One region of the Shewanella sp. SM73 genome, then DNA from elsewhere that is predicted to be linked to it. Evidence: predicted binding sites of a transcription regulator. Region 1 holds the regulator's gene; the other holds the start of a gene.
The links. Region 1 encodes sigma-54, which starts transcription at its own class of promoters, with help from an activator protein. Its sites were predicted from a motif close to GTTGGCACGNNNNTNGNNT; they were not measured.
Positions count from the first base shown of each region.

Region 2: L5M51_RS08165 (DUF1328 family protein) is a predicted target of sigma-54. The motif match lies at 1,406-1,424, and genes of this name have one in related genera.

Region 1 is NZ_JAKKRY010000020.1:9,999-21,341, reverse strand. It holds gene mlaF (phospholipid ABC transporter ATP-binding protein MlaF) at 1-136, opposite strand, end outside; gene L5M51_RS20525 (KpsF/GutQ family sugar-phosphate isomerase) at 780-1,757, shown strand; gene kdsC (3-deoxy-manno-octulosonate-8-phosphatase KdsC) at 1,757-2,308, shown strand; gene lptC (LPS export ABC transporter periplasmic protein LptC) at 2,305-2,865, shown strand; gene lptA (lipopolysaccharide transport periplasmic protein LptA) at 2,852-3,406, shown strand; gene lptB (LPS export ABC transporter ATP-binding protein) at 3,403-4,134, shown strand; gene L5M51_RS20500 (RNA polymerase factor sigma-54) at 4,242-5,720, shown strand; gene hpf (ribosome hibernation promoting factor) at 5,749-6,036, shown strand; gene ptsN (PTS IIA-like nitrogen regulatory protein PtsN) at 6,039-6,482, shown strand; gene rapZ (RNase adapter RapZ) at 6,479-7,333, shown strand; gene L5M51_RS20480 (HPr family phosphocarrier protein) at 7,320-7,595, shown strand; gene mgtE (magnesium transporter) at 7,840-9,204, shown strand; gene L5M51_RS20470 (molybdate ABC transporter substrate-binding protein) at 9,284-10,120, opposite strand; gene L5M51_RS20465 (OmpA family protein) at 10,386-11,075, opposite strand.
Region 2 is NZ_JAKKRY010000004.1:206,910-218,252, reverse strand. It holds gene L5M51_RS08175 (diacylglycerol kinase family protein) at 1-785, opposite strand, end outside; gene L5M51_RS08170 (hypothetical protein) at 930-1,124, opposite strand; gene L5M51_RS08165 (DUF1328 family protein) at 1,148-1,324, opposite strand; gene pfaD (eicosapentaenoate synthase subunit PfaD) at 1,680-3,326, opposite strand; gene L5M51_RS08155 (beta-ketoacyl synthase N-terminal-like domain-containing protein) at 3,444-9,470, opposite strand; gene L5M51_RS08150 (PfaB family protein) at 9,467-11,343, opposite strand, start outside.

The sequences.
Region 1 (11,343 bases):
CTATGCCGCTCGGCCCCATGATCGCCGTCACCTTGCCCCTTGGAATGGACAGGCTAATATCTTCATATATCACACGCTGACCGCGGCTAAACCCCAAATTACGGATCTCAACCAACGGCGTTTGTTCTTGAGTCATGCTTGATTCCGACATTTGCAAATGAGGTGATCCTAGTCTTCCTAGACTGACCAATCGAAGAGCCGCAAATTGTACGTAATTGCGCTTTAACCTACAACCGAATCGACACTATCGCCCTGCGATACTTTCAATTTGCCTCATTTACAGCGAAAATGCGCCCTAAGTTTTCACTCTGCACAGGTAAAATGTTACTTAATGTTTTCAACCTAGTTGCAGAATTGGCAGTATTGGCTAATTCGTTCGCACTTAGCTCACTCTTCGCCCACTTTTATCGGGGAGAGTCGATACGCAATTGCGCAATAGAGGCATCCTATAGGGTAATACCCGCTGCGATATGGGATAAATCCATTGAAATAAACGACAAAGACGATGATATTGCTCAAGACCTTCTGCCGCTAAACACGTTATTGTGCATGAATAGCTAACGCAGCTGAACTTGACGAGTCGGATCAATCGCTCTAGCCTGCCGCAATTGTTTTGCTGTTTTCGGTAATTAACCACAGCAATACATAAGCTAAATTGTCTGAAAACAAACTAATACTTGGCAGAAAGCCTATTACATATCATCTTTATCGCGTACCAAATTGTGCTATTCCAATCCCATCAATGGGGCGACAAAGACAATGCAAAAAGAGAGATAGACATGGTAGACAAATCACAACTGCGCCAATGGGGTTGTAAAGTTATCGACATTGAAAAGTCAGCCCTAGACAATCTTTATCAATATGTTGATTCGGCTGAATTTGCAGAAGCTTGCGAGTTGATCCTCAACTGCACAGGCAAAGTGATTGTCATGGGAATGGGCAAATCGGGCCATATCGGCAATAAGATTTCTGCCACCCTCGCCAGCACAGGAACGCCCGCATTTTTTGTGCATCCGGGTGAAGCCAGCCACGGCGATCTGGGTGTATTGGCCGATAACGATGTGATTTTAGCGATTTCAAATTCTGGTGAGTCGAGTGAAATCCTCACCTTAATGCCGGTCATCCAACGTATGGGCGTGCCTGTTATTGCGGTAACGGGTAAACCCGAATCGAATATGGCGCGATTATCTAAAGTGCATTTATGTATCGAAGTCCCAGAAGAGGCTTGCCCACTTGGACTTGCCCCAACGTCGAGCACTACCGCGACCTTAGTGATGGGCGATGCCATCGCCATTGCGCTGCTGCAAGCAAAAGGCTTTACCCGTGATGATTTTGCTATGTCCCATCCCGGCGGTGCATTAGGACGTAAGTTGCTGTTAAAAGTCAGTGATGTGATGCACAGCGGTGATGACTTACCGCTCGTCAACCACGATATTTGCATCACAGAAGCCCTGTACGAAATCTCCAAGAAAGGCTTAGGCATGACGGCGATTATCGATGATCAGCGCAAGCTGGTTGGTATCTTCACCGACGGTGATTTACGCCGCGTTATCGATGCCGAAGTGAATTTACGCACGACGCCCATTGCCGATGTGATGACCCGTAACTGCGTCACGATCACGGATAATGTATTGGCCGCCCAAGCGCTGCAAGTGATGGACTCAAAAAACATCAACGGATTAATTGTTATCGATAAAGATCGCCATCCTATCGGCGCTCTTAACATGCTAGACATGGTTAAAGCAGGAGTCATTTAATGCCACAGCAAGGATTTTACGGCCCAATCAGTGATGATGTGTGGCAACGCGCGCAAAAGATTAAACTGTTGATTTGTGACGTCGATGGGGTGTTTTCCGACGGCCATATTTACTTGAGCAATAGCGGCGAAGAGCTCAAAGCCTTCCATACCCGTGACGGTTATGGCGTGCGCTCACTCCTCACCAGCGGTTTCAACCTCGCCGTGATCACAGGACGTCAATCCAAAATCGTTGAAAACCGTATGACAGCCCTTGGTGTTACCCATATTTACCAAGGCGTAGACAATAAGTTCGAGCCCTATGAAGCATTGCTCGCACTTTATGGTGTCACCCCAGAAGAAGTGGCTTATATCGGTGATGATATTGTCGATCTCCCCGTGATGAATGTCGTCGGTTTAGCGGTCAGTGTTGCTGACGGCCACCCCTATGTACGCCAACACGCCCATTTTGTGACTACGCTCAATGGTGGCCACGGTGCACTGCGTGAACTCACAGATCTGTTACTCCTAAGTCAAAATAAATTCACTTCGGCCCATGGAATGAGTATATGAGTCGTGTGACACTCGCAATTATCGCTTTTTTTGGAACTGCACTAGCGCTTTACTGGCAGGTCCAGAACAAACACAGCGGTGATTCCGATAACAGAGTAAAAGATCAAAATACCCCAGATTTCATCGTTGAAGATCTGCGCAGTGTTGAGTTCAATGAGCAAGGACTAGTGAATAGCCGTGTGACGGCGAAACACATGGAACATTATGATTCAACGAATCAAACTTTCTTTACTCAACCTGTTTATCTTGTTTATCCAGACCAAGGTAAAGCACAATGGCAGCTCAGGGCAGATCAGGGCAAGCTAAACAAGGAAACTGGCAAGGTTGTATTAGAAAATAATGTTATTATCGATGCCATTAGCCCAGAAGAACCGATTCAGACCTTGTCCACCAGTTATCTGGAACTCGATCTCAACACTATGATAATGACCTCTGACCGTACCATTTACGTCACAGGGAAAGATTTTAATATTCAAGGCCAAGGCCTTTATGCCGACCTCAACGCGCAAGAAGTGCAATTGACCAGTCAGGTAGTAGGAACATATGAAGCAAAATAACGTATTACTTGCCAGCCTAATGCTAATTATGAGCATGAGTGCTTTCGCGAAAGTCGGCGACTTAAAGCAAGAAGTCAAAATTAAAGCTGTGAGCCAAACTGCGGATATCAAAAACAACCAGATCATCTTCTTTGGTCCGGTGGAAGTTACCCAAGGCTCAATAAAAATCCAAGCAAATGAACTGCGTGCATTTTCCGCTGAAGGTGAAAATAGCAAAACTTTGGTCGCCACAGGCAACCCTGCTACGTATAGCCAGATATTAGACGATGGCCGTCCTGCATCGGCTAGCGCGAAAGAAATTCGTTACGATATGGCAAGCCGCACCTTAACGCTGAAAGGTATGGCGTCATTAGATCAAGCGGGTAGCCAAGTTACAGGCAATTTAATCCGCTATAACATGATTCAACAGAAATTGATGGCCGAGAGTACTGGCAGTGGTGACGATCGCGTGATCACTATTATTCAGCCTGAAAACTATCAAGATGATGCTAAATCAGACGCTCCGGCGGATAAACCTGTAAAAAAGCAGGACTCTAAATGACCCAAATCACCTTAAGAGCACAAAATCTGGCGAAAAGTTACAAGAGTCGCCAAGTGGTTAAAGACGTCAGTCTGACGGTAAAAACCGGTCAAGTCGTTGGCCTACTCGGTCCAAACGGTGCAGGTAAAACCACGACCTTTTACATGGTTGTCGGGCTAGTGAAGAGCGATAAGGGACATATCTTTATCGACGATGATGATTTAACCGCAGATCCTATGCATCTGCGTGCCCGCAAAGGCATAGGTTACTTACCGCAGGAAGCCAGTATCTTTCGTAAGCTAACTGTTCATGACAACATCATGGCCGTACTGCAAACTCGTAAAGAACTTAAAAACGAAGAACGAGAAGAAGAACTAGAACATCTGCTCGAAGAGTTTCATATCACCCACATCCGTGACAGCCAAGGCATGTCATTGTCGGGTGGCGAACGTCGTCGCGTCGAAATTGCGCGGGCTTTAGCCGCTAATCCTAAGTTCATTTTGCTCGATGAACCGTTTGCCGGCGTCGATCCTATTTCGGTTATCGACATCAAGAAGATTATCGAACAACTCAAAAGTCGCGGCCTTGGCGTACTGATCACAGACCATAATGTCCGCGAGACATTAGATGTATGTGAACATGCTTATATTGTGAGTCACGGAAACCTGATTGCCGAAGGAACTCCAGCAGAGATCTTAGACAATCAGCAAGTTAGGGCTGTGTACTTAGGTGAACAATTCAGGCTATAGTTAATCGAGCGAAGCCAATGGAGGCAATTTATACCGCCATTGGGCTTCACTCAAGATAATAATAAGCGACCTCATCCAACAATAATAACGTAGGGATCAGCGGTAACATGAAAGCGTCACTCCAGCTCAAACTGGGTCAACAGTTAACCATGACGCCACAACTACAACAGGCTATACGTCTGTTGCAACTGTCGTCATTAGAACTGCAGCAAGAGATCCAGCAAGCATTAGATTCTAATCCCCTTCTCGAGCTGGAAGAGGATCAATTCGACGCCACTAAAAACCCTGTAAACCAAACGCTATCCGATACGGATTTCAGTGAATCTAGCACTCTGCCACCAGAAAAAGACAGCTCCACCATAGACACGGCAGAGTCGCTAACCAAAGAATCCATGCCCGATGAGCTCCCCATGGACACCACATGGGATGAAGTGTTTACCGCCTCCCCAAACTCAGGCCCCGGCGGTAGTCGTGAAGACGATATGCCCTTCCAAGGCGAGACCAGTGAAGGGTTGTACGAACACTTAGAATGGCAAAAAAACCTCACGCCGTTTTCTGAAACCGATTTAGCCATTGCCACCGCCATTATTGATGCCATCGACGATCAGGGCTATCTCACCCAAAGCACTGAAGAAATTCTCGAAGCCATGGGCAATCCTGAAGTTGAGCTTGACGAAGTCGAAGCCGTACTCAAGCGTATTCAGCATTTTGATCCCATAGGCGTTGCCGCCCGCGATTTAAGTGAATGCCTGCTGATCCAACTGTCGCATTTCGCCGCTGATACTCCCAACCTAGAAAACGCCCGTATGCTGATCAAAGATCATTTAGATCTGATCGCCGCCCGAGACTTTAGGTTATTGATGCGTAAGACTAAATTAAAAGAAGATGAATTAAGGGATGGTATAGCACTTATCCAAACCCTCAATCCTCGCCCAGGTTTGTTGATCACGCCCAATAATGACGAATACGTTATCCCAGATGTGTCTGTGTCGAAGAAAAATGGCCGCTGGGTTGTTGAGCTTAATCCTGACTGCATGCCCAAAATCAATGTAAATCAACATTATGCTTCTATGGCACGCAGTACCAAAAACCAAGCCGATAGCCAATTTATTCGCGGCCATCTGCAAGAGGCTAAATGGTTTATTAAGAGCCTAGAAAGCCGTAACGATACTTTGCTTAAAGTTGCTAATTGCATAGTGCAATATCAGCAAGGTTTCTTTGAGTACGGTGAAGAAGCCATGAAGCCTATGGTGCTTAACGATATTGCCGAAGCGGTAGAAATGCATGAGTCCACCATCTCACGGGTCACAACTCAAAAATACATGCATACCCCTAAGGGACTTTTTGAACTAAAATACTTCTTCTCTAGCCACGTCGGTACTGACGATGGTGGTGAGTGCTCATCCACAGCAATCAGAGCCTTTATAAAGAAACTGGTGGCAGCGGAAAACCAGAAAAAACCATTAAGCGATAGTAAGATGGCACAACTTCTGGCAGAACAAGGGATCAACGTAGCCCGCAGAACCATTGCGAAGTACCGAGAGGCTATGCTTATTCCACCTTCTAATCAGCGTAAAAGTTTATAACCTACAGTGGATATCGGAGGACGTTTCTATGCAAATAAACCTAAGTGGACACCATGTCGAAATTACCGAATCGTTACGTGCATATGTAGAAGAAAAGTTTTCAAAACTTGAACGCCATTTCGAACAGATCAATAATGTGCACGTTGTGCTCAATGTTGAGAAAATGCAACAGATTGCCGAAGCGAGAATAAACCTCATAGGTGGTGAAGTTTTTGCTACTTCAGAGCATGCTGACATGTATGCCGCTATAGACGCCCTGATTGACAAGCTTGACCGTCAGGTTATTAAACACAAAGAGAAGTTAACAAAACACTAATAATGGAACTTTGTACCATACTGCGGCCGGAGTGCACTACCTGCGCCACTCCGGGCAGCAAGAAAAAGGTACTGGAACTCATCAGCGACTTAGTCGCTGCCCAGTACCCGACCCTCTCATCTCAAGAGATATTCGAAAGCCTAGTGGCGCGCGAAAAGATGGGGAGCACAGGTATAGGTAACGGCATCGCCATTCCACATGGTCGACTAGCCGATATAGATCAGCCCATTGCCATACTAATTAAGTGTGAAGAGCCGATAGCATTTGATGCTATCGATAAGCAACCTGTTGATATTTTATTTGCACTACTGGTGCCTGCAGACCAATGTCAGCAGCACTTAAGTACCTTGTCTTGCATGGCCGAAAAGCTGAGCGACAAGCAAATATTAAAGCAATTACGCAAGACGCATGATGAAACGGAACTCTATCAGGTAATCACTGGATGAAACTGGTCATAGTGTCGGGCCGCTCAGGCTCAGGCAAATCTGTCGCCCTTAGGGTACTCGAAGATCTCGGCTATTATTGTGTCGATAACCTTCCCTTGCCATTGATTGGCAGTTTGCTTGAGCAACTCAAAGGCAGTAACGATCTCGTCGCCATCAGTGTCGACGTGCGTAACATGCCTGAGCAGGATAAGGTCTTAGTAAAACAACTCGCTAGCCTACCTCCAGATACTGAGTTAACGAGCTTCTTCCTTAACTCCAGCGATAAAATTCTGCTCAAGCGTTACAGCGAAACCCGCCGTTTGCATCCTTTGTCGAAGAGCCGAGTGTCTTTGCAAGAAGCGATAAAGCTGGAGGGGAAACTGCTCGAGCCTATGTCAAAACTGGTCGATCACTACATAGATACGTCGAATCTGAATATCTATGATTTAAGCGACCAAGTCAGACAAATTCTCCTTGGTAGTGTCGATAAAGAACTCGTGATCAACTTCGAGTCCTTTGGCTTTAAGCACGGAATGCCCACCGAAGCAGACTTTATGTTCGATGTACGCTTTCTGCCCAATCCCCACTGGGAGTTGGCGCTGCGGCCATTGACTGGCTTGGATGAACCCGTAGCTGAGTTCTTAAATCGCCAACCACTGGTCAATAAGTTCATCTGGCAAATCGAAAATTTACTGGAGACTTGGCTGCCGCACCTCGAGCGTAACAATCGCAGTTATTTAACTGTGGCCATTGGCTGCACAGGTGGACAGCACAGATCGGTTTACGTCGCAGAGCAATTGGCCAAACGCTTTAGTAACGGTAAACATAAAGTGTATGCCCGTCATCGAGAGCTCAATAATGCCAAAGCTTGAACGTCAGATAACTATCTGTAATAAGCTCGGTTTACATGCCCGTGCCGCCACTAAGTTGGTGGTACTGGCTTCCGAGTTTGATGCGACCATCACCTTAATCCAAGGCGATAAACAAGCATCGGCCGCCAGTGTACTTGGCTTACTGATGCTTGAAACTGGTATGGGTAAAACCATTAAGCTTATCGCCGAAGGCCCAGATGCAGAGCCGGCTCTCGATGCCATTTGTGCCTTAATCGACGCTAAGTTTGACGAAGCCTGTTAGTTTCACTTCACACTAAGCACTTCATCGTTAGTTTCACTTCATGTCTAGTTTAAAAAACTTGCCATTCAGACATGGCAAAACATTTGTCGCTCGACGATACAAGCTACTGGCGATTACACTAGCGGTCATTGCGCTGGCCTTACCTTAGCCGCCTTAATCTGTGTCATCGACTGACGCTTAGTCACCGCTAAATCCTAGCCCAACACCAAGATCTCAAACCAATTTGCCGCACAATGGAGGACAAATGCCCGTAGATAATGTAGAAAACGATCACACCGGACATAGTCTTGACCAGTTAAACCAAGCGCTTAGCAGCGGCATGTTCGTACACGTGCGCAATATGCTGCAAAAAATGGCCGCCTCAGATATCGCGCTGATCTTAGAATCATCACCGCCAAGTGCCAGACAAGTACTGTGGCAGCTCATCGATCAGGAACAAATAGGCGACATACTCGATGAGTTGAGTGAAGAACTCAAAGACCCACTGATCCGCAGCATGAGCCCTGAGCGAGTCGCGAAAGCGACAGCAAGCATGGACACCGACGATCTCGCCTATATTCTGCGAAGTCTTCCCGACGCCGTTTACAAACAAGTGTTGCAGTCGATGACGGAGCAAAATCGCCTGAGGGTAGAACAAGCCCTATCTTATCCAGATGAGACCGCCGGCAGCTTGATGAACACAGATACTGTCACCCTAAGACCCGATGTGAATATCGATGTGGTGCTGCGCTATCTTCGGCAAAGGGGCAACCTACCCGACACCACAGATACCTTATATGTGGTCGACAAACAGGACAAAGTCCTTGGCGGTGTGAGGCTGGCAGATCTGCTGACTTGCGCGCCAAGCACCACAATTCGCAATATCATGGATCCCAATATTCAAAGTATTCCGGTGAGCATGTCCGACAGCGAAGTCGCGCAGAAATTCGAACGCAATGATTGGGTATCGGCACCTGTCGTCGACTGTGATGGTAAGCTGCTCGGGCGTATCACAATCGATGACGTAGTCGATGTTATCCGCGAAGATGCTGAACATTCCATGATGGGTATGGCGGGGATGGACGGAGATGAAGATACCTTTGGTCCTGTGCTAAAAAGTACCCTACGTCGCTCGCTCTGGCTCACCATTAACTTATTCGCCGCCCTGCTCGCCTCGTCGGTCAGCAATATGTTTGAAGGCACTATTGAGCAATTTGCCACTATCGCCATCCTAATGACGATTGTCCCTAGCATGGGCGGTGTTGCCGGTAATCAGACCTTAGCGCTCGTGATCCGTGGTATTGCTTTAGGCCATATCGGCCAAAGCAACGCCCGCTGGCTTATCGGTAAAGAGCTATCGATTGGTTTTCTCAATGGCTTGATGTGGTCGATTTTAGTCTTTGTCGCCGTGTGGCTATGGAAGGATGATATGGCACTGGCGGGCTTAATTGGTAGCGCCATGCTGATCAATATGACAGTAGCTGGGCTTGCAGGTGCGAGTATTCCATTGATTTTAAAACGACTTAAAATCGATCCTGCCCTCGCTGGCGGTATGGTGCTCACCACAGTCACTGACGTGGTTGGCCTGTTCGCCTTCCTCGGGTTAGCGACGCTCTACTTGATGAACTAACGCTTTAACAGTTTGAGCTAATAACAAAAACGGCACCTCAAAGGTGCCGTTTTTTATCCCGCAGGAAAACTAAAGAAGGCTATTTTGCCGGAGGTTGGAAACCATAACTGCTCAAAATCGCTTGGCCTTTGGTCGATAGAATAAACTCAGCTAACGGCTTAGCGGCAGTATTAGCGCCTTGTAAAACCAGTAAACCATAGTCGGCACCCACGGCGAGTTCCTGCGGTAAGTCGATGATTTGTAAACTCGGCACTTCTTTTTTAGCCAGCACAGCATTAGTGCAATAGGTTAAAAAGATATCCGCTTGCTTGTTTTCCATCACCCAGCCATAGGGGTTGCGATCTTTAGGCGGTTTAACGCTCTCAGGGCCGCCCGTCAGTTGTAATGCCTTGGTCTCTAACGCGGCTTTCGCATTGGGTTTTACCGCTTCGGCCTTAGCAAAAACGGCCCAGGCATAATCACCCGCGGGGTCGGCTTTCGGGGTTGAGGTACCGACTTTAATCTTAGGATCTAACAAGGTATCGAGTAACGTCGCACTCGTCACCTGAACTGTGTCTTGAGCAATGGCGCAGAGTTGATTACGGGCAAACATTTGCACTGCTTCGCCCTGACCTGAATCCACTAATGCCTGTGGATGTTTCATATTCGCCGAGGCAAAGATATCGACTTTCTCGCCCTCTTGAATACGTTTTAACAATAAACCTGAGGGCGCATATTGCGCTACAACACTCATTTGCGACTGTGCTTGATAAGCAGCAATAATATCACTCATCGCAGCCTTTAAACTGCCTGCGGCGCGCAGTTCTATCGGCGCGACTCCTGTGGTCAGTTCGGCTTTCATCGGCACTCCTTGTACAGCAGTCACCATGATGACAGGACTTAAACTCAAGGCTACTAACACATTTTTGCTTATCATAGTCATATTCTCCTTTAGGCACTAAAAGTCATTCTTGTGACTTATTCCCATACAGAACGTGAAATCGATAAAGGGATCAAGCTGAAGTCATCCCAAGGTAATTAGCAGTGATATGTTTGTGGTGCAGGTCACTCAAGGTGCGCTTCATAAAGGACAAATTGTCTAATTGAAGCACGGCAAGCTAATCACTCAATTAGCCCACCACTGAAAACAAAAAAGTCGCCCTAGGCGACTTTTTCAGCGAGAACTTTGCGCTTAGACCAGACTATTTACCTGTTGGTATTAGTACGATCTCAACGCGGCGGTTTTGTGCTCGGCCATTTGCATTGGCATTTGATGCAATAGGACTCGCTTCACCCATACCTTTTGATTTTACACGGGCAGAGGCAACGCCTTTACTCATCAAGTAATTACCCACTTCGCTAGCCCGGACCTGTGACAGACGTAAATTGTAAGAGTCTGAACCACTGCTGTCGGTATAACCTAATATGTTGAGCTGCGTTTTGCTGTATTCCTTGGCCACAACCGCCACTGAATTCAGCACGCGTTTAGCACCGTCGCTTAACTCGGTTTGATCTACGCCAAAGGTCACTTCATTAGGCATATTCAAAATGATGTTATCGCCGTTACGGGTCACACTCACGCCCGTTGAGGCTAATTGTTGGCGTAATTTAGTCTCTTGCACATCCATGTAATAACCAATACCACCACCGACTGCAGCGCCCGATGCAGCACCAATTAAGGCACCTTTACCGCGGTCGCTCTTGCTCGAAGATACCACCCCAATTGCGGCACCCGCGACGGCACCAATCAATGCGCCACTGGTAGCTTTAGCGGTTTGTTCTTCGTTTGAATAGGGATTGATTGTTGTACAACCCGATGCAACTAGCGCGGTCGTCAATACCACTATGGCTAACAGGGATGGTTTAGATTGCACTGCCTGAAAACACTTCATCATTTATAACCTCTTTATATGATTGATGACTGTGAATACCGCTCAAAAGGGCAAGAAATATCACGTCCATTAGGTAATTCGAATGACCTAGGGATTGCCACAAAGCAGGCAGTATATAAGCAATTGCGCTGGAGACAATCCTTTATCCATCTTCAATTATGCTAATCCAGATTTTAGTCAGCAAAGATACAGATTTCGGGCTTCAATCATGGCTTGTACCGCCCAATTTCATATCAAGTCTATGGCACCGAAATAGTGCACCTTGCAC
Region 2 (11,343 bases), on a different contig from region 1:
CTGTATTCTTGCCATTTCCCGCCACCAGAAACTGGGTTGGCGATAATCCACGCCACTTTGTGGATGTTAATTTTCCCTTGACTGAGCATGCGATCTAGCGCGCGTAATTGCCATTTGTTTAAGCCGGCGGTTTTGCGAATTTGCTTTATCTGCTGCAGTACTTCGGCGAAGTGCTGTTGTTTATCTTTACAAACCAAATAAGCGGCGAGTACCAGCACTGAGCGGCCACGACCCATAGCACAGTGGATGAGTACCTGTTTATTGGCGCGCACTTGGCGGTGCAGCCAGTTAACGGCTTGATTGAGTTGGGCGCTGGTCGGTACGCTATGGTCGAGGATGGGAATATTTAAATACTCGATATGATCCTCAAATTGCGACCAATCTAAGCCATCAAATTCAGCGGTGACATCCAGAATGGCAGTGATCTTATTGGCTTTAATCGTTTCCAGATCTGCGGAAAAGAGTCTACAGCCGAGATACAGATGTTCATCAATCCTCTGCATGGGTGGTACTGAATCGTATTTTCTGGCCCAGTGGTTATAGAGTCGACTGCCTAATAAAAAGGGAATAAAACCCCAACGAATATACCAAGGAATAGTACCATCTTGGCGTTTTCTAAAAATACTGGCGAGATTAAACCAATAGGCCGAACCGACTAAAAACAGTGACAGACTTGTCCATGCACAAATGAAAGTGAGCAGGGGAGAAGTGTCTGTTATTGCAAAATAGGCTAACAATACTGCACCTGCAGTGTACAAATATTTGATGTGGATCTTCGTTAGCATGCAAGTCCTCCAATGCCATTGTTCTTGGTTAAAATCGTTGCACTTGAATGGATAGATGTCGAGATGAGAGATGCAGAAATGAGCGAGTCTAAACCAAAAGGGTGGCAATAGACGAGTCTATTGCCACCCTAAAGTGAGGTTTGTTTAGCACTTAGTATCTTTAGCTTTAACACCTTCTTTGACTTCTTCACAGGCATCTTCGATGGCGTTACCTGTATCAGTCATTACTTCATCGATTTTTTCGCCCGCGTCTTCGGCTTTGTTATCACTACAGGCCGTTAAACCTAGGGCGAGTAATAATGCGAATGCTGCACTTGTCATCAGGGTAAATGGTTTCATATCTATCTCCTTTTCTAAAAAAATTATAGTCGCGGTGATTTGCCCTTAAGGGCATTGATCAGCAGAGAAATCACTAATAACACAATAAATATGAAGAAAATGATTTTCGCTATTCCCGCCGCTGCGCCAGCAATCCCAGCAAATCCTAACAACCCGGCAATCACGGCAACAACTAGAAATACTAATGTCCAACCTAGCATAATAACCTCCTGCCCTTGTATTAATCCTTCTCATGACCGTTTGTGTCACTTGTAAGGTAACGGCTAATGGCTCTTACTTGATTGCGATCTTAATGCCAACTTTAAAAATTTTAAGTAGTTAATTGATTTTAAATATAATTTAAATCATTTTATTTAAAATGGTGTGAGTGAATTAAAAGAGGGGTAGGCAATTTTTACCTAAGCTTCGGTAAGAGTTTCAGCCTAATACGTTGAATCAAAGACTGTGAGCTGATGTCGTCCATAAGTAAAGATAAATAAAAGCCGACACTGTGAGTTGGTGTCGGCTTGAAGATATTATGATCTTATAATACAAGATGATAGGAGCTAAATACGTTTAAAAACGATTTAGCGGTTTCCAGCGCTGCAGGCTAACTGGGATGCTCGCGCCTTGGGATAACAGCAGGTTAATCCGGGATTGATATGCTGCGCCCACCATTAAATGTTTGGCTAAATCCACCGCATTACGGGCCTTATAGTCGTCTAAATAACTGCCTTTGGCCCACGCATTAAATGCACCCAGTGCTGGGCCTGCCCAGATTTGGTAATCCATTTCGCGGCCGACTTCACCTGTGTTTGACCAGCGGCTAGACAGACCCAAATACCAGCGGAAAATCAGCGCCATCTTACGTTTGGGGTTATCCAGTGCGCGCTCGATTTGCTTAGGATCGCGCTCGTTAAAGTGGGCGACTGTGCCCGCCCAAATATCATCGAGTGATGAGCGGAACACTTGCTCTTCGAGTTTTTTACGCTCGTCCGTAGGGATGGCATCAATCGAATCGTAACGGGTGTAGATTTCATAAAGCTTATTGGCGCGCATTGGGAACAGGGTGCCGCGCTTAACCACTTGTAATTTCACGCCCATTTCGAACATATCGGCGGCAGGCGCCATAGTCACATCGGCCATTTCTGTGGTGGCGAGTAACTTACGTGTGTGTTCACTCGCGCCCGCCTCCACACACGCTTGGTTGATTGAACCTGTGACGATAAACGCCGCGCCCATGTTGAAGGTGGCTAATGCTGCATCGGGTGTACCGACGCCGCCGCCAGCACCCACGCGGATAGGCGTTTTGTATTGATACTTAGCTTGGATTTCATCTTTAAGCGCCAAAATCGTCGGCAATAGCGTGACCAATGGACGATTGTCGGTATGGCCGCCTGAGTCGGCTTCGGCTGTGATGTCGTCCGCCATTGGCACGAGTTGCGCCATCGCCATTTGGTCTTGGCTGATAAGGCCGTCACTCACTAGTTGCTGGAGGATTTTGGCAGGCGCCGGCTCCATAAACTTAGTCGCGACTTCGGTGCGGCTGATTTTGGCTATGACTTTATTGCCAATGACTATTTCGCCATGTTCGTCGCGGCTCAAACCCGCCGCGCGGTAATAGACGATTTGCGGCGTTAAGCCTAAAAATGCCGAGGCTTCGACCGTGCGCACTTTATGTTTTAAAAACAGCTCAACGCTGCCGCGCTCTAAGGCGGGCTCGCTTGGGCTATGAATTAAGTTAAAGGCGTAGGGGCCATTAGGCAGCGCCGCCTGAATGCGGGTAATGGCCGCTTCAACGCGGGATGGAATTAACCCCGCCGCGCCAAACGAACACAAAATACCCGCTTGACCGAGCGCAATAACCAGTTCTTCCGAGGCAATGCCGTTGGCCATAGCGCCGGCATAGTAAGCATATTTTACCCCGTGTACGCGGCGAAAATTACTGTCGCCTAAACTTTGGGTGCCAAGGGCAGGGGCAAAGGCGCTGACAGGGTGTGAGCCTAGTGGCGCTTGGCTGTCGCTTGTGGTCACTTCGGCCGTTTGCGCTATGCCTAAGCCTTTTTCGCTGTGATTCACTAAGTAGCAGGCTTGGCTTAAATCTTTGAGTTTTTTGCCTAATGAGTCGATATCAAAGCTCAGCTCAGTATCGTTGACTTGCCACGGCCAAGGGCTGAGTTTTTCGTTATTGCTATTGTATTGATCGAGAGTATGGCTAGTCATAGGTGTTCTCATGTTATCAGTGCCGCCCTGCGCGATGTGGATAGCCAAGGCGGCGCAACTATTTGTTATTCGTTATTTGTTATTCGAGATTAGCGTCTTTCTAACAGCGTAAACTCATTAAGCTTCTTCAATACAGATGGCGATATCTTTGACTTCATAAATCCGCAGGCCATCTTTACTCAAGTTGGCATCGCCCATAATGATGCGTTTGCCATTGTCGTCAGTCACGCTGGTAATGTGCACATCCAGTGACATCTGCTTGTTTAATGGGTTAATTTGACCGCGATACTTCCATTTGATATCCGATAATATCTGCCCAAATTTAGGATTGTTAAAGCCAGCGCCAAGGTCTTGGTCAATCACATAGGTTTGCATCAGCTCGATAATGGCTTCAACCCCTAATGAGCCTGGCATCACAGGATCTTGATGGAAGTGGAATTGGAAGAACCAATCACTCGGGTCAATGGTGCGTTCGGCGTATAAATAGCCAAGGCCCGCTTTACCGCCGGCTTTTACGATTTCAGCCTTGTCGATAAAGTTAAGTTGACCGCCCGCTAAACGGTAATGTGGTTGACCTTTTGGTGCGTTAAAGCTGCGATGTTGTTTATCTAACAGATTGATTTGGCTATCGGCGGCTATGCCATTTTGCACATGCCAAGGCTGAGTTATCTTGCCGTTGTCTATGCCTAACTGGTTTTTCAGTGCATCGCCCTTGAAGTAACCAAATACCGCTTTACCTTGGTAGAAAGGCTCGCCATCGCAGCTTAATTCAAAACTGAAATTTTGGATGATGTTACTGCCAGCAATCACAGTCGATAACAAACGTGAGTCGTTCATTATGGTTTTGCCGCGTAAATCCACATGGCGCAGCAGCTTACCGCTACCGTCCAAGTTACGGAAAAACAGCTCTTGGCCGGGGAAGCCCAAGGTGGTGCCCATATAACCTGAGATAAAACCGTTTGGCTGCAGTGATATTTCCATCAGCACAGAATAGGGCATAACGGCGTGATGGCTGTTTTTATCATAATACCAAGCGTTTGCTGGCACTTCGTATTCAGCGATACACGAAGAGGGCTTTTTCAGCTCGCCGCGCTTGCCGTCAATCGCAACCACGCGGGTGGTAAGCTGTAAATCACCGCAAGGCGTGCGCGGTGGAATTAGGCCGCGATAGATGCTGAAATCGGGGCCGAAGCAGTTTTCGATATCGCCAGTGGCAAACTCGAACATGTGGTACGGCGTGAACGGCAGGGTGTCGGGCACGCGGTTAGTATACTTAGAACCTTCTGGCGCAATCGGCGCAGGCACGTGCTTAAGCGGCACTACGCCTTTGTTGGTTGGCGCGGTTAAATCAGGCTGCTGTGCCATCAGCGGCGCGGCGAACGATGCGACTGTTGTTGAAACCAGCGGCGCAGCCGAAGCAGTATTTTTAGCTACATTTCTAGTCGTATTGTTAGCTGTGCTGTTGGCATTATCCGCGAGGTAGCGGGTGCATTCGGCTTCTTCTTTGATCATCACACCAAGGTTTTGGAAATCCACGACCACTTTGCCATTAAGCAAAATATCGATATTCGCCTTAGCATACGGGCGCGGGCTCATACCGATTTCGGTAATTTCCATGCGATAGGTGAGCAGGCCAGATTGCGGCAAGACTTGACCACGACAGCGCACTTTTTGAGAGGCATTTTCTAGCGGTTGGAAACGCCCGTCTTTTACACCGAGGTGCATCCCAATATGCAGCATAAAGAATTGCAGTAATTGACCACAGCCTTCGGCCATTAACGATCCCGCCATCACTTGGTCGCCCTTGAAATGACACGGGAAATACCAATGATCAGCTTCGAGCTGCTTATGGCCTTGAACTGAGCCTAAGCCCCACGCGCCGCCATGCACCTCAAGATTGTTGACCTGTTCAATCATCAGGAATTTTTCGGATGCAAAACATAAAGAGGGCTGCAAACCATATTGGGCTTGATGCGCCGCATGGACACCGCCAAAACAGCCACCGATATCGGCGCCGAGCAGTTTATGGATTTGACTGTAATCAAATTGGCTTTGCGCGCAATCAAGCAGCGGATTAAAGCGCGGTTTATTCGGATTATTCAAGGCGAGGTTGCGCGCTTTGATTTCAGCTTCGGTGTGAATAACACCTTTGCCGTCGGCCAGTTCTTTATCGGTGAAGAAGCCGGCACAGCCGCCATCCATTTTCAGGATCAGTTTGTCGCCCACGAAACATTCGTAGGAGAAGAAGAACAACAAGGTATCGCCATTGCGGGCAAAGTGATTGATGGAAATGTCGTAGCGCAGGGTGTCGCCACCGCGCGGTAAGTCGCCAAGGAAGGTCAGGGTGCAATCGAGCAGGCGATAAACGCGCTCGCCCTTGTTTTCAAAATCGATACCTAAGTAACTGATCAGCATCAAATCGCATTGACCCGATTCGACCGCCACGGCCCAGGGGATTTGACCATCGACCAGATACGGCGCGTCCACAGGAATGTCGTATTCTGTGGTCATAGTGCAAGGCTGATATTGGTTCATCTGGGCGTTTAATTTCGTTACCCGAGACACCAGCAAATAGTCCGTGGTTGGCAGGCGTACACGGCGCGAGTAGCTGTCGATAATGGCGTAATCTTGGCCAAATACATTAGCGATATCACCTTCGGCGTACTCGACTAAATCCGCATAATCCCAAATACAAGGCTTGCTTATCGGTGTTGGCGGCGTGTACAGAGGCACTTTTGCATGGTTTGGATAAAGCGCAGCTGGGTTTGCCTCTGAGTTAACAACTGGAGCTAGCTCAGGTGTTGGCGCCTGAACAGTGGCTTGCTGTTGTACTGGCGCAGCTTGGCCATTGACGGCTAACTCGCTGGCAAGCTGGGCTTTCATCAAGGCATCGGCCAGTTTCAGGCCTTGCTCACGGCTTTGTAAAAAGGCTAAATGGGCTTCACGGGCGAGTTGCTGATTGCTTAAAAATGCAGCGTCTTTTAGCTCTGCTTGAGCGGCGTTGTTATTGGGCGTGCTTAGGGCATTCATTGGCATGCTGCTTAATGTCTCTTTTTGTTGAGCCGTGGTTGGGCTGCTTGTTGCAACGCGATTAGTGTCTTTGCTCGCTATTTGGGCCAAATGCTTGCGCTGGCTGCGCGCTGGCAGTGCTGTAATGGCTCGGGCTTTTTGTTGTATCGCATCAAGGCCCGCGAGCGGCGTATCAAGGATATGTTGATAGATATCGCGGCCACCGAGTGTCACTTGTTTTATTAAGTGTTTTTGCTCTGAAAGCGTTAAGTCTTGCTCAAGCCTTTGCCGCAAACTGTGCGCTTGCGTGGCACTTTGACTGAGCAATAACTGCGAGCATTTACCTTGGCTAAACGTGGCAACGAGCGCGTGCTGCTCTTGAGTAGCTTGTTGCTGTGCTTGGTTTTTTAATTGCCCATGATTTTTAAATTGTCCGTGATTTTTAAGCTGCCCATGATTTTTTAACTGAAGCAGGGCGCTCAAAATACTCGCCATTCCCGCAGCAGCAAAATTGTGGCCTAGGGTATCAGCGGCTTGGCTGCGCTCACTCACACTCGGCAGCAGGGTATTGAGTACCTGCTCTGAATCGGCAAGTTGCTCAACCGCAATACTGGTTTCAATCAAGCTAATCTGGCTGCTATTCACCTTGGCTTGGGTTAGCAAGTCATTGCAAATACGCGCAGTGTTGCTATTACCTTGTATGTCACAAATCGCGCCAAATACTTGGCCGCTGATGTGACCATAACTGTCGCCATAGCTGCTATTGGCATTAGCATTGTTAGCGGCATTACTTGGCTGGGCTGCACTTGATTGCGCTGTCGTGAGCACTAACGCGCCTGCACCTTCACCGACTTTCCAACCAGTGTCAGTTGCATTCAATGCCACTGGTGATACGGCGTTTTTAAGGATCACTTGCTCTAAACTGCCACTTAAATCGACGGCGGCGATCACTACTGCATCTAAGGATTCTTGGGACAAGAGGTTTTCGGCCACATCGATACAGCGGGCGACCGATTGCTCGGCCGCTGAAATGGTGAAGGCAGGGCCGTTAAAGTCCCAAAGGGATGCGATACGTGACGCCATGATGTTGCCAATAAAACTGGTGTATTGGTTCAGTTTGGCGGCATCGAGCACACTGTCCATGGCGATTTTTTCAAGGGCGAGATACTCGGCTTGCGTGAGTGTTATTCCTTGTTTTTTAAGACTGTCTGCCAGTTGAGTGTGCAGATTCACCCTGCCACGGAACTGGTGTAATTCAAGCTCTGTTTCCATCGCCACTAATACAGCAACCTTGCCACCTGGCATTAAGTTAGCATCACGAATCGCTTCATCGGCCACTTTGATCAGCAGCAGTTGCTGGGAGATCAGGCGATCATCCTCATTGGGCGGCACTTTAAAACGCAGGAAGTCAAAATCGAACTGGTCGATATAGGCGCCTTGCGGTACAGAAGGCAAGCCAAAGTTAGCTAAGATCTCAGGGTGTTTATCTAAGCCTTTCCAGCGTTTAGCGGGCAGCGGGATAAAGGCATCTTGCCGAGCATGAATCGTGTTATCCAATGCATTAATGGAGGATAAAGGCCCAAAGTGCGACGCTAAGCCAATGATATTTAATGGCGTGTGCTGGTAACTTACTGCGGCTGCGGCTTGTTCATTCTTCTTGTTTGTATTGGCAACATAGGATTCCAGCAATAAATGCGCGTTACAGCCGCCAAAACCGAACACGGAAACACCCGCGTGGCGGCGGTCATTGCCGGCTTTATCTGGCCAAGCATGCAATTCTGTTGGCAGATTTTTAGCGCTAAACAAGCCCTTAGGCGAAGATATCGGCGCCGATAAGTTAATACTTGGCGGCAGTCGACCCGAGCGCATGGCAAAAATCATCTTCATGATCCCCGGCATGCCCGCGGCTGTGAGTAAATGGCCTAAGTTGGATTTTGCCGAGCCGATCAGCGGCACCGCAGAGCCCGCGAGTTTGTCCTCAAAAAAGCGTTCCATCGAGGCGAGTTCGACTTTATCCCCAAGCGGTGTGCCCGTGGCATGGCATTCAATCACTTCGATATTGGCAGGCAGTGTGTTTGCGGCACTATAGGCGCGCTCGAAGGCTTGCACTTGGCCCTTGCTGTTGGGGCTTAATACAAACTGGCCTTTACCGTCGTTCGACAAACCAATGCCGCTAACGACGGCATAGATGTTATCGCCATCGCGCTCGGCATCTTCTAAGCGTTTTAAGACTAACACCCCAGCGCCTTCTCCAGCGAATAAGCCTTTGCTGTTGCTATCAAAGGGCGCCGAAATACCGTGATCTGGGTAGGCGTGGAAAATCGAGAATCCCATGTTGATAAAGAAGGGATCTGCGCCCGATACTGCGCCTGCAAGCATCATATCGGCCTTGCCAGTTGTTAGGTAATCGCAGGCGAGTTTAAGTGCGTAAACCGAACTGGCGCAGGCGGCGTCCAGACTTAACTGAGTGCCACCTAAACCGAGTGCATCGCTGACCAGCTTTGAGGCTGTGTGGGCAACGGCGCCATTGGCGACGTTTAAGGTTTGGCTATTGGCATTGAGATCGTTAACTGAATTGCCAAAGTCAGCCAGCTGAAATGCGCTTTGATTAAGTTTATTTTGCAGCGCCTTTTCAACGGTTTGATGATACAGAGGCAAAAATAATTCGTTGGAGCGGGCCGTGGGGAACGACAAGGTTCCCATTACGATACCAGTGCGCGCCAGTACGGCATCGCTTGGGGCAATCCCTGCGTCTTGCAGGGCTTTACGACTGCAATCGAGTGCCCATAAAAAGCTTTCATCTAAACCGTCAAAGGCGGACTCAGGCAGTTGATAGCCCTTGGCATCAAACTCAAAGTGTTGGATATAGCCGCCTTTATCACAGTAAAAACGGTCAGATTGCCCCTGCACACCTTGGTAATCGGCGGGATTGGCATTGAGCTTCTCGCGGCTGATTTGGGTGCGTGAGTCTTTTTTATCCAGCAGATTTTGCCAGAAGGTTTGGGGATTATCGGCGTCAGGATACTGAGTCGCGAGGCCGACAATCGCAATTTTTGACGCACTTTTTGATGCGCGGTTTGACGTAATGGTAGGCACGGTAGTTTTATCAATCGCAGGGGAATGCTGAGAACTCACTGGGGTTCTCCTTCTGGTGATACTTCTGATGATAAAGGGGCTGCGTTAGCACTTAATGGCTTAATGAGCGGCGCGAGCGACAGCGGCACTCTGTGGCTTATCAGCTGAGCTAAGCACTTGAGTAAGCTGGTAATCGCATCGGCACCCTTGGCATTGCAAGCAATGGCGACTGTTGCCTCGTTCGCCGTGCTTTGGCCTGCATGGGCGTGGCTGATTTTATCTATGAGTGTGCTGGTTTGCCTATCGGCGCCCACTTCGACAAACAGTCTTGCCCCTTGCTTAGTGGCATTTTGAATGAGCGCACTAAAGTCGAGTGGCGAACAAAAGGTATCGGCAATCGCGCGGCCAATGCTGTGACTATCCACGGTTACTGGCGCAGTTTGCGCTGCGCTGATAAAGCGAATAGGCGAGCCATGTGCTGCCGCTTCCAGCGCCTTAGGTTTCAGTGCCTCAGGTTTCACTGCTTGAGTATAGAAATCTTGTACTTGCCCATGGACTAACATGGCAGGTGCGGTATGCATTGCCGTGACGCGATTGGCGGCAATCCCACGCTTACCTAACTTTGCAAGTAGGGCTTTACAGCTTGTTTCGCAGCCTGCAATGACGCAAGTATCACCTTGGGTGATGGCTAAATAAGCACGATGAAACTCTGGCAATAATGCCTTGATTTCATGGCTGTCGGCACGTACCACAAAGCTGTTCCACACTATGGCTTCATCATCCGCAAGCTGCCACGCTCGGCGGACTGCGGTTAGCTCGCCAGAAATGGCATGGTTGAAAATATCGCTATTTTCAGTGGCGTTGATCATCCCGTGGGGCGTTTGCCACACATCTAGACTGGCCCACATGGCCGCTTCGCCCATTGAGTAACCGAGCGCCATTTTAGGCTTAATATTAAAGACTTGGGTCAACAGTTTAGTGAATAGATAACTGGCACCCACGCCACTAATCGCTTGCTGGCTTAAGCTCATGCCTGCCGCCGCTTTAACATCTGCGGCATAAATCTGCGGTGATTGCAGCATGGCGCTTAAGTCGCCTTCTCGTTCTAGCTGGTGATACAGCGCGGGGAAATACTCATGCAAGTTATTGAACATATTGGCGTAAACCGTGCCAACGCCGGGATAAACAAAGGTAAGTCCCGCATCCCCTAGCGGCTTAGCGGTAAAACAGCTACCCGCTGGCGTTTTAAAGTATTGACCATGATGGCGAACAGCATCATTTTCAAGCGCCGCAATCATAGCTTTGGCTTCAAGTTTGAGATCATCACTTGATGCCGCCATCAAGACTAATGCCAGTGGTGCGTTGGCATCATAGCGTTCAAACCAGAATGCGAGTTGATGTAATGCAAATGAGGTGTCCGGTGCGCCAATGTCTAGTGAACTAAGCAACTGAAACAGTTTTGCTTTTAGCTCATTAATACTGTCACTACTTATCGGCACAAACAGCTGGTTTTCATCAACAAGAGCTTTGGGCGCGATAACTTGTGTGCCTTGGGTCAGTACTAGGCTCTGGTAAATATCTTGGCCTGAATCCAGCAAGGTATCTGCTGGGTTTGATCTTGTTGCCGCTAGATTCTTTGTTACAAGATTTAGACATAAAACCCGCGCTTGATGTTGGTCGCTAAACCAATAGCCAGCTTGATGATTGGTGCCGTTTGTCTGTTTTATATCAGTAGCGCCATGAAGCGGCGCTTGTGTTCGCGCGGCGAGTGCGGTTACACCTTGGCGCAGCGCAACAAATGCCTCGTTGAGAGTGTTGGCGACAGTCTGATGTTGAACGGTTTGAGCTGGGCTGCGCTTTGCCGCCGCTAATGCCGCATTAGCAACCGCCCCTGCATTAGCAACACCTGCATTTACAACACCTGTAGTCTCAT